DNA from 4 places in the Lelliottia sp. genome. Region 1 is predicted to be linked to each of the others. Evidence: predicted binding sites of a transcription regulator. Region 1 holds the regulator's gene; each other region holds the start of a gene.
What was found. The regulator LexA, encoded in region 1, represses DNA repair genes until DNA is damaged. The targets are predictions, from matches to a motif close to TNCTGTATGTACATACAGNA.
Positions count from the first base shown of each region.

Region 1 (2,204 bases):
GTACATAATAGGGCGCGAGGTATCGAGCCCTAATTCCAGCGCGGGTTCCGCCGGGATAGACTTACTTTTTACCAGTACGCTTAATGGTAAATTAAGTAATTTGTAGTAAATTCGTGGCCAGCCGGACATAAACGATGTAAAGCCTCTGGTTAATAATGCAATTGCGGCGCAAGGATAACAGAAAGCGCGCAAGATTTCTGTTGTTACCCGTCATACTTCAGGCTGCTGCGAAACCCGCCGCAGCCCTTGTTACTGACGCTAAATTTAATAAAAGGTTCTTTTAATGGCCAATAATACCACTGGGTTTACCCGAATCATCAAAGCTGCCGGATATTCATGGAAAGGTTTCCGCGCGGCATGGATAAATGAAGCCGCCTTCCGGCAAGAAGGCGTTGCCGCAATTATTGCCGTGATTATCGCGTGCTTCCTTGATGTTGATGCTATTACCCGCGTACTTCTCATTAGCTCAGTACTGTTGGTGATGATAGTGGAAATTCTCAACAGCGCTATCGAAGCCGTTGTTGATCGTATTGGCTCTGATTTCCACGAGCTTTCTGGTCGTGCGAAAGACATGGGCTCTGCCGCCGTACTGCTGGCGATTATCATCGCTGCCATTACCTGGGTCACCCTCCTTTGGTCACATTTTCGATAAGCTTTCAGGAATCGAATAAGTCTCTGGTTTTTTGTGCAGTTTTTGATTCCAAATTCGCCTTTGACTGTATATACTCACAGCATAACTGTATATACACCCAGGGGGCGGAATGAAAGCGTTAACGGCCAGACAGCAAGAGGTGTTTGATCTCATCAGGGATCACATCAGCCAGACGGGAATGCCACCCACGCGTGCGGAAATCGCACAGCGCCTGGGCTTCCGTTCACCAAACGCCGCTGAAGAGCATCTTAAAGCGCTGGCACGTAAAGGCGTTCTTGAGATTGTTTCAGGCGCGTCACGCGGTATCCGCTTACTGGTGGAAGAAGAAACGGGCATCCCTCTTATCGGTCGCGTTGCGGCGGGTGAGCCGTTGCTGGCACAGCAGCACATTGAAGGCCATTATCAGGTTGATCCGGGTATGTTTAAGCCGAGCGCAGATTTCTTACTGCGTGTTAGCGGTATGTCCATGAAGGATATTGGTATTCTGGACGGCGATCTGTTGGCAGTACATAAAACTCAGGATGTGCGCAACGGACAGGTTGTGGTTGCGCGTATTGACGACGAAGTCACGGTTAAGCGCCTGAAAAAACAGGGTAACACCGTGCAACTTCTGCCTGAAAACAGTGAGTTTTCTCCTATTGTGGTGGATCTGCGCGAGCAAACCTTCTCTATCGAAGGGTTGGCGGTTGGTGTTATCCGCAACGGTGAATGGCTGTAATTTCTCTCTGACAGGCTGCGTCATCCTCGCAGCCTGACTGTCTTATCTTGCTTCCGGTAATTTCCTATGTCTCTGCTGACAACTTCAGACAAGGCATTATGGCGTCTTGCGCTGCCAATGATTTTTTCCAATATCACCGTTCCTTTGCTTGGACTGGTGGATACGGCCGTCATTGGACATCTTGATTCTCCAGTCTATTTAGGTGGCATCGCGATTGGTGCGATGGCGACCAGCTTCCTCTTTATGCTGCTCCTGTTTTTGCGCATGAGCACGACCGGACTGACCGCCCAGGCCTTTGGCGCGAAAGATCCCGTTCGCCTTGGGCGGGCGCTGATTCAGCCGCTGATCCTGGCGTTAGGTGCCGGGCTTCTGATTGTCGTATTGCGTACACCTCTAATCGATCTGGCGCTGCATATCGTCGGTGGCAGCGAAGCCGTGCTGGAACAGGCGCGCCGTTTTCTGGAGATTCGCTGGCTCAGTGCCCCTGCATCACTCGCTAACCTCGTTCTGCTTGGCTGGCTACTCGGTGTGCAATATGTCCGTGCCCCGGTCATTTTGCTGGTGGTGGGGAATGTCCTGAATATCGTTCTCGATCTGTGGCTGGTGATAGGTTTGCATATGAATGTGCAGGGTGCCGCACTGGCAACCGTTGTCGCGGAATATGCCACGTTCTTTATCGGCTTATGGATGGTCAAACGCGTGCTGGTGATGCGTGGTGTCTCGCTCGCGATGCTGAAAAATGCCTGGCGGGGCAATATGCGCAAGCTGCTGGCGCTGAACCGCGACATCATGTTGCGCTCTCTGTTGCTCCAGCTATGCTTCGGTGCGATGACC
Region 1 is NZ_JAZQNX010000026.1:35,943-38,146, forward strand. It holds gene plsB (glycerol-3-phosphate 1-O-acyltransferase PlsB) at 1-129, opposite strand, end outside; gene ACKI5T_RS14185 (diacylglycerol kinase) at 284-652, shown strand; gene lexA (transcriptional repressor LexA) at 762-1,370, shown strand; gene dinF (MATE family efflux transporter DinF) at 1,437-2,204, shown strand, end outside.

Region 2 (2,204 bases), on a different contig from region 1:
CTCTTTATAGGGTATAGCCATGATCACAATAGAGAAATCAGATCCATTTTCTTCAGATTCCCATCGCTTAATCGAAATGCTGTCAGCGGAGCTTGCCGCTATTACGGGTGATAACGGCAAAAGCAACTTCAACGTTGATGCAATGAATGATGACAAAGCATTGTGGGTATTGGCAAAGAATACTCATGGCGAAGTGATAGGATGTGGTGCTGTAAGGCCATTAACGCAAAATATAGCTGAGCTAAAAAGGATGTTTTCAGACCGAAGCGTGCCAGGCATTGGCAAAACGTTACTCGCTTATCTGGAAACATCGGCAATAGAGATGGGATATAACGAACTTAGGCTGGAAACACGACATATCAATATTAGGGCTGTCAATTTTTACGAACTAAATGGGTATGTCCGTATTGAGAATTTTGGCCCATACATAGGTAGGACAGAGGCTGTCTGTTTATCAAAAGCATTGCGCTAATTGTTGTATTAAACGAGTTTGACGTCCGCTCCTGGCTGTGAGTTCAATGGGTCGATGCAACGGCCTCGATAGCCTCCACCTAAAAGGGCGAGCACATGATAAGTGGGGATGTCTGCCATAGTACTTCAACCTCTAGGGGGAAGAAATCGTTAACGTAAGAAGCGTCGTTAAAGGGCTTATTGTAAGCACGCCAGTTGGTGATCCTAAACTCCTTTTTATCCACCGGATTGCCTGCATTGTCAAGGGGATGCTTGATCTGATCCTGCCACTGAACAAAAGTTCGATTTATTCGACAAAGTTTAAAAAAACAAACTTACTCAGTTTACTGCTTACACGGTAAAACCTAAATTCCTCGCAACTTCAAATGGTTCCCGAAACCTGCTTAGAAGAAGGTTGAACGTGCGAAAAATCCAGTGATACTGTATGTAAATACAGTTATGCTGAGTCTCTCATTATGAAGATTTTTTATCCCATAGAGATTGTCCCTTCTATCCATCTTCCTCTCTTTGCGGAACGGGTACCTTGTGGTTTTCCTAGTCCCGCACAAGACTACGTCGAAGATAGGTTAAATCTCAATACGCTTTTGATAGCCCACCCTAGCGCTACGTATTTTATTAAAGTAAGCGGTGACTCCATGGCGGGAGCTGGAATTGGAGATGGTGACCTTCTGGTAGTTGATCGTTCGCTTTCGGCAAGTCACGGCGATATCGTGATTGCGGCTGTCGCTGGAGAATTTACCGTCAAGGAGTTGCGCACGCATCCCGTCCTGCAACTGGTTCCTTACAATAGCAATTACTCCCCCATGACGTTTCATCATCCAGAAGACCTAGAAATATTTGGCGTAGTGACATTTTCAGTGAAGTCACATCAATGACGATGTTTGCTCTGGCTGACGTCAATAACTTTTATACGTCCTGTGAAACAGTGTTCCGCCCGGATTTAAAGGGAAAACCCGTGGTGGTGGTCTCTAACAACGACGGCTGCGTAATTTCGCGTTCAGCAGAGGCAAAAGCGCTCGGCATCACCATGGGAGAACCTTTCTTTAAATTGAAAAATAAAACATTTCCCTCCGCAGTGCACGTATTCAGCTCAAACTATGCCCTTTATGCCGACCTCAGCGCGCGAGTTATGCAGACGCTGACGGAGATGTCGCCAGCCATCGAGATCTATTCAATCGATGAAGCCTTTATCGACTTATCTGGCGTAGCCAGCTGCATGTCGCTGACAGATTTTGGCAAAACCGTGCGAAACCAAGTGTTTAAAAATACCGGACTCACGCTCGGGATCGGCGCTTCGCAAACCAAAACGTTAGCAAAATTAGCAAATTACGCAGCAAAAAGATGGCCTGGCACGGGAGGCGTGGTTGATTTATCCGACATATCACGTCAGCGGAAGCTGTTAGAGCGCGTACCTGTAGAGGAGGTATGGGGGGTAGGAAGGCGCATCAGAAAAAAACTTAACGCTATGGGGATCAGTACAGCGCTGGACTTAGCCAATAGTTCACCGTGGGTAATCAAAAAGCATTTCAACGTTGTTCTGGAAAGAACATTGCGTGAACTACGTGGTGAACCGTGTCTGGCGCTTGAGGAATTCGCGCCAAATAAGCAACAGATTATGTGCAGCCGCTCTTTTGGGCACCGTATTACCGAGTATGCCGATATGCGTCAGGCTGTCTGCGCCTATGCGGAGCGTGCTGCAGCAAAATTGCGTAGCGAACACCAGTTTTGTGCTT
Region 2 is NZ_JAZQNX010000001.1:44,057-46,260, reverse strand. It holds gene ACKI5T_RS00265 (GNAT family N-acetyltransferase) at 20-472, shown strand; gene umuD (translesion error-prone DNA polymerase V autoproteolytic subunit) at 927-1,346, shown strand; gene umuC (translesion error-prone DNA polymerase V subunit UmuC) at 1,349-2,204, shown strand, end outside.
Region 2: the regulator LexA is predicted to act here: its motif matches at 890-909, upstream of umuD (translesion error-prone DNA polymerase V autoproteolytic subunit).

Region 3 (2,204 bases), on a different contig from region 1:
TACCGCGCGCACTGGATCTCGCGATCAATGCGAACTGCCGCTATCTCGACGCTATTCTTGAGCAGTACCATCAGGGTCGTGACAATCGTCTGGCGTATCGTATTGCCAGACGTGATGCACACAACCGTGATGCGGAACTGGCTTCAGTTGTCTCGAACATGTCAACGGAACCCCGTGCAACACCCGAAATTCGCGAGGTAGCCTTCCGGCTTCTATGCCTTAACCACACCTTCACCAGCTATATTTCGACCCTGGGTGCGCATCGCGAACAGCTAACTAATCCCAACATCCTCGCCTTACTTGATGACACCGTATGTTACGTTGACGATGCGCTTCATCATCTTCCCGCTGACGAGCCACGTGTACAAATGGCGATTGACGAACTTAGCCAGCGCATTGCGCATTTTGATCCCGGTACAGACAGCAAAGCTCCGCTTATCCTCCAGCAAACGGGCTTGCTCATTGCCCTTCTGCCCGAGATCTGTCGACTACAACAACAAATCGCTACTTATCGGAATGATTATCAGGCTTTACAGAAAGCGCATTAAACCACTCATTAAGCTCCCGACGCCTGGCTGTCGGGAGTGCCGCCTCATGTAACCCTTCGATAGCCCCCGCGAGAGCAAACAGGACCTTAATGCCGAGGTGCTTGTTTTTAGCTCTCATTTTCAGCCAACTTTCTTCAGCGCCTAACATTCGGAGCATCGTTTCACTGGTAATACCTGCTTCGTAGAGGAGAACTTCAATCTGGAAAGTCAGGTTCGGCAAATCTTTGAGCCTGTGCCGATTATCCCGCTCGACACGTTCCAGTCGTGCTGCTTCTAATGCATAGCTGGAAAGTTGCAGGAGCTTTTCCCGATCCTGCCAAAGCCCCTCATCCACACGGTAATAGTTCAACAGAACGGGTCTGCCACGTTTTACCAATTCCAGATATGCCGAATTATGTTTTACACAGTACTGCGCGCTCTCTTCACACGCTCGCAGATACAGTTCGCCCTCCGACACCATGGCGAACACAGCCTCATTTACCGCCAATGTATAGCCACCAAAAAGTGCCCTATGGTGGATATCACCCAAAGATGAGAGGTATTCCTGGGATTTATAGATCCGTTCGTATGATATCTTTTTCATGATATTATCCTTTAAAATCATGCAGTAACAACGCCATTAATTACTATCGGATCCGCTAGCAGAAAAATAGGCAACTTATTGTCACTCGGCAAGATGAATTTTCCATATTGGCCGATCTCGAACGAAATTTGCGAGGCGCTTTCCGAAATTGAGGTTGATCTTTAGTCATACAGGGGTTACTGTATATTCATACAGTAACTACAGGGCTGGAATGATTATACACACTTCAATCTATGCAAATCGCTCAACATCTTTTTCTCCATCCGCGGGAAATGACACGCAAAATACTTTCGGGCGTGTTTCGACCGGGATGATAAGTGAAGTGGTTTATCGTGAAGACCAGCCCTTGATGACACAGTTGCTGTTGTTGCCGTTATTGCAGCAGCTCGGTCAACAGTCACGCTGGCAGCTCTGGTTAACGCCAAAGCAAAAATTGAGTCGCGAATGGGTTCAATCTGCTGGATTACCGCTCGCGAAAGTGATGCAGATTAGCCAACTCGCCCCCTGCCATACGGTAGATTCAATGATTCGCGCATTGCGCACTGGGAATTATAGCGTGGTGATTGGCTGGCTATCAGAAGAATTAACGGAAGATGAACATTTTCGTTTGGTTGAAGCCGCCGAAGAAGGTAACGCGATCGGCTTAGTAATGCGTCCAGTTAATCCCGATTCTCTCGGCAGAGGACACCTGTCTGGGCTAAAAATTCACTCTAATTTGTATCATTAAGTAAATTTAAGATTTTTCCTGGAACTTTTTTCGACAGTCGGACAGCCGATTAGTTCCATAAGAAAAAACTCCGTCAACGCCTGTCTGGCGCGGTTTCCCTTAATTTTACAGCATAAAATCCGCATTCAAAATGTTAAATATTATGTATACAGAGCTTTTTTTTTCATATGCCTGACGGAGTTCACACTTGTAAGTTTTGAACTACGTTGTAGACTTTACATCGCCAGGGGTGCTCGGTCTAAGCCGAAGATATCGGTAGAGTTACTAGTTTGAGCTCGCCCCCCGGTGAAGGATTTAACCGTGATTTCTCGACGAGATCTTCATGGCGATTTTTGGATGATAACGA
Region 3 is NZ_JAZQNX010000008.1:409,571-411,774, reverse strand. It holds gene yccS (YccS family putative transporter) at 1-548, shown strand, start outside; gene ACKI5T_RS06685 (TfoX/Sxy family DNA transformation protein) at 505-1,131, opposite strand; gene sulA (SOS-induced cell division inhibitor SulA) at 1,349-1,858, shown strand.
Region 3: the regulator LexA is predicted to act here: its motif matches at 1,309-1,328, upstream of sulA (SOS-induced cell division inhibitor SulA).

Region 4 (2,204 bases), on a different contig from region 1:
CCTGCTATACAGGCTGGTTCCTGGGTGCTGATGGACTATACCACTGGTCAAATTTTAACGGCGGGCAACGAACATCAACAGCGCAATCCGGCCAGCCTCACCAAGTTAATGACAGGCTATGTTGTCGATCGTGCTATCGATAGCCATCGCATTACCCCTGACGATATGGTCACCGTTGGACGCGATGCGTGGGCGAAGGGCAATCCTGTGTTTGATGGGTCCTCGCTGATGTTCCTGAAAGCGGGTGAGCGCGTTTCAGTTCGCGATTTGAGCCGGGGTTTAATCGTTGATTCTGGTAATGACGCCTGCGTGGCGCTGGCGGATTATGTGGCTGGTGGGCAGCCGCAATTCGTCAATATGATGAACGAGTATGTGCAAAAACTGGGTCTGCGCGATACCCATTTTGAAACGGTTCATGGTCTGGATGCGCCGGGGCAACACAGTTCAGCCTATGATCTGGCGGTGCTTTCACGCGCGATTATTCACGGCGAGCCAGATTTTTATCATATGTACAGTGAAAAGAGCCTGACCTGGAATGGTGTCACGCAGCAAAACCGCAATGGGCTGCTATGGGATAAAACCCTGAAGGTCGACGGACTTAAAACCGGGCACACATCTGGCGCTGGTTTTAACCTGATTGCCTCGGCAGTCGATGGTCAACGCCGGTTGATTGCGGTGATCATGGGCGGCGAGAGTCCGAAAGGGCGTGAGGATCAGGCGCGCAAACTGCTGCATTGGGGTCAGCAAAACTTCGATACCGTGCAAATCTTGCATAACGGCAAAAAAGTGGGCACCGAGCGCATCTGGTACGGCGATAAAGAACACATCTCGCTTGGTACGGATCAGGATTTCTGGCTGGCGTTGCCAAAAGCGGAAGTTGCCAATATTAAGGCCAAATATGTACTTGATAAAAAAGATCTGGAGGCCCCTATCGCGGCGCACCAGCGGGTAGGGGAAATTGAGCTTTACGATCGCGATAAAATTGTGGCGCACTGGCCATTAGTCACGCTGGAAAACGTCGGCAAGGGCGGGATGTTCTCACGCCTGAGTGATTATCTGCACCATAAAGCCTGACGGACTGTTAAGACGGTTATGAGCAGACTGGCAGTCGTGCGAGTCTGCTCGCATAATCAACACGTCATATTTGCTGGACATAAAGAATCTGCTTTATAGTGTATAAATACACAGTAATAAACGGAGGCAGTATGGACTACAGCATCAAGCAGCAACAGAAGCGTAAGATTGCCGGTTTTCATATGGTTGGGCCGTGGGAGCAAACCGTTAAGCAAGGTTTTGAGCAACTCATGATGTGGGTGGATGGACACCATATTCAGCCGCTTGAGTGGGTGGCGGTCTATTATGATAATCCAGATGAAGTGCCCGCAGAGAAACTGCGCTGTGATACGGTTGTCACTGTTCCCGACGATTTTGTCATCCCGGCAAACAGCGAAGGCGTTATCCTCACCGAAGTGGCTGCGGGTGATTATGCGATTGCCACGGCACGCGTAGAAAACTACGATTTCGGCACCCCATGGCATAGCTTCTTCAACAGCCTGCTCCAGGACAATCACTATCAAATCGCCCCTAAACCCTGCTTTGAACGCTATCTGAATGATGGCAATGCCGATGGTTACTGGGATATCGAGATGTTTGTTCCGGTACAAAATAAAGCCGGATAACAATGATTACTCCTGGGCTTTGTGAGGTTTTTCTGCCGGGCGTGATACGTCTGGCAGAAAACACAGTACAATTGTGATTTGCCGTGTATCTGGAGAGCGGGTGTGCGTCCCGACAAATCATTAACGCCTTTTGAAATCCGATTGTATCGGAATTACCGCGTCGTGCATGGTTGCCGCATCGCGCTGGCATTCATCCTCACCTTTTTACTGGTGCGTCTGCTGGATATCCCCGAGGGAACCTGGCCTTTGATCACGTTGGTGGTCATCATGGGGCCCATATCTTTTTGGGGAAACGTGGTTCCACGCGCCTTCGAGCGCATTGGCGGTACGATTTTTGGCTCCGCCTTAGGGTTGATTGCATTAAAACTTGAGCTGATTTCGTTGCCCGTGATGTTGCTCTGGTGTGCGGGTGCGATGTTCCTGTGCGGCTGGCTGGCGCTGGGGAAAAAACCGTATCAGGCTCTGCTGATTGGCATTACGCTATCTGTCGTGGTCGGTGCCCCGGCAGGAGACATGGCAACGGCC
Region 4 is NZ_JAZQNX010000007.1:21,754-23,957, reverse strand. It holds gene dacD (serine-type D-Ala-D-Ala carboxypeptidase DacD) at 1-1,074, shown strand, start outside; gene sbmC (DNA gyrase inhibitor SbmC) at 1,206-1,679, shown strand; gene ACKI5T_RS04470 (FUSC family protein) at 1,782-2,204, shown strand, end outside.
Region 4: the regulator LexA is predicted to act here: its motif matches at 1,171-1,190, upstream of sbmC (DNA gyrase inhibitor SbmC).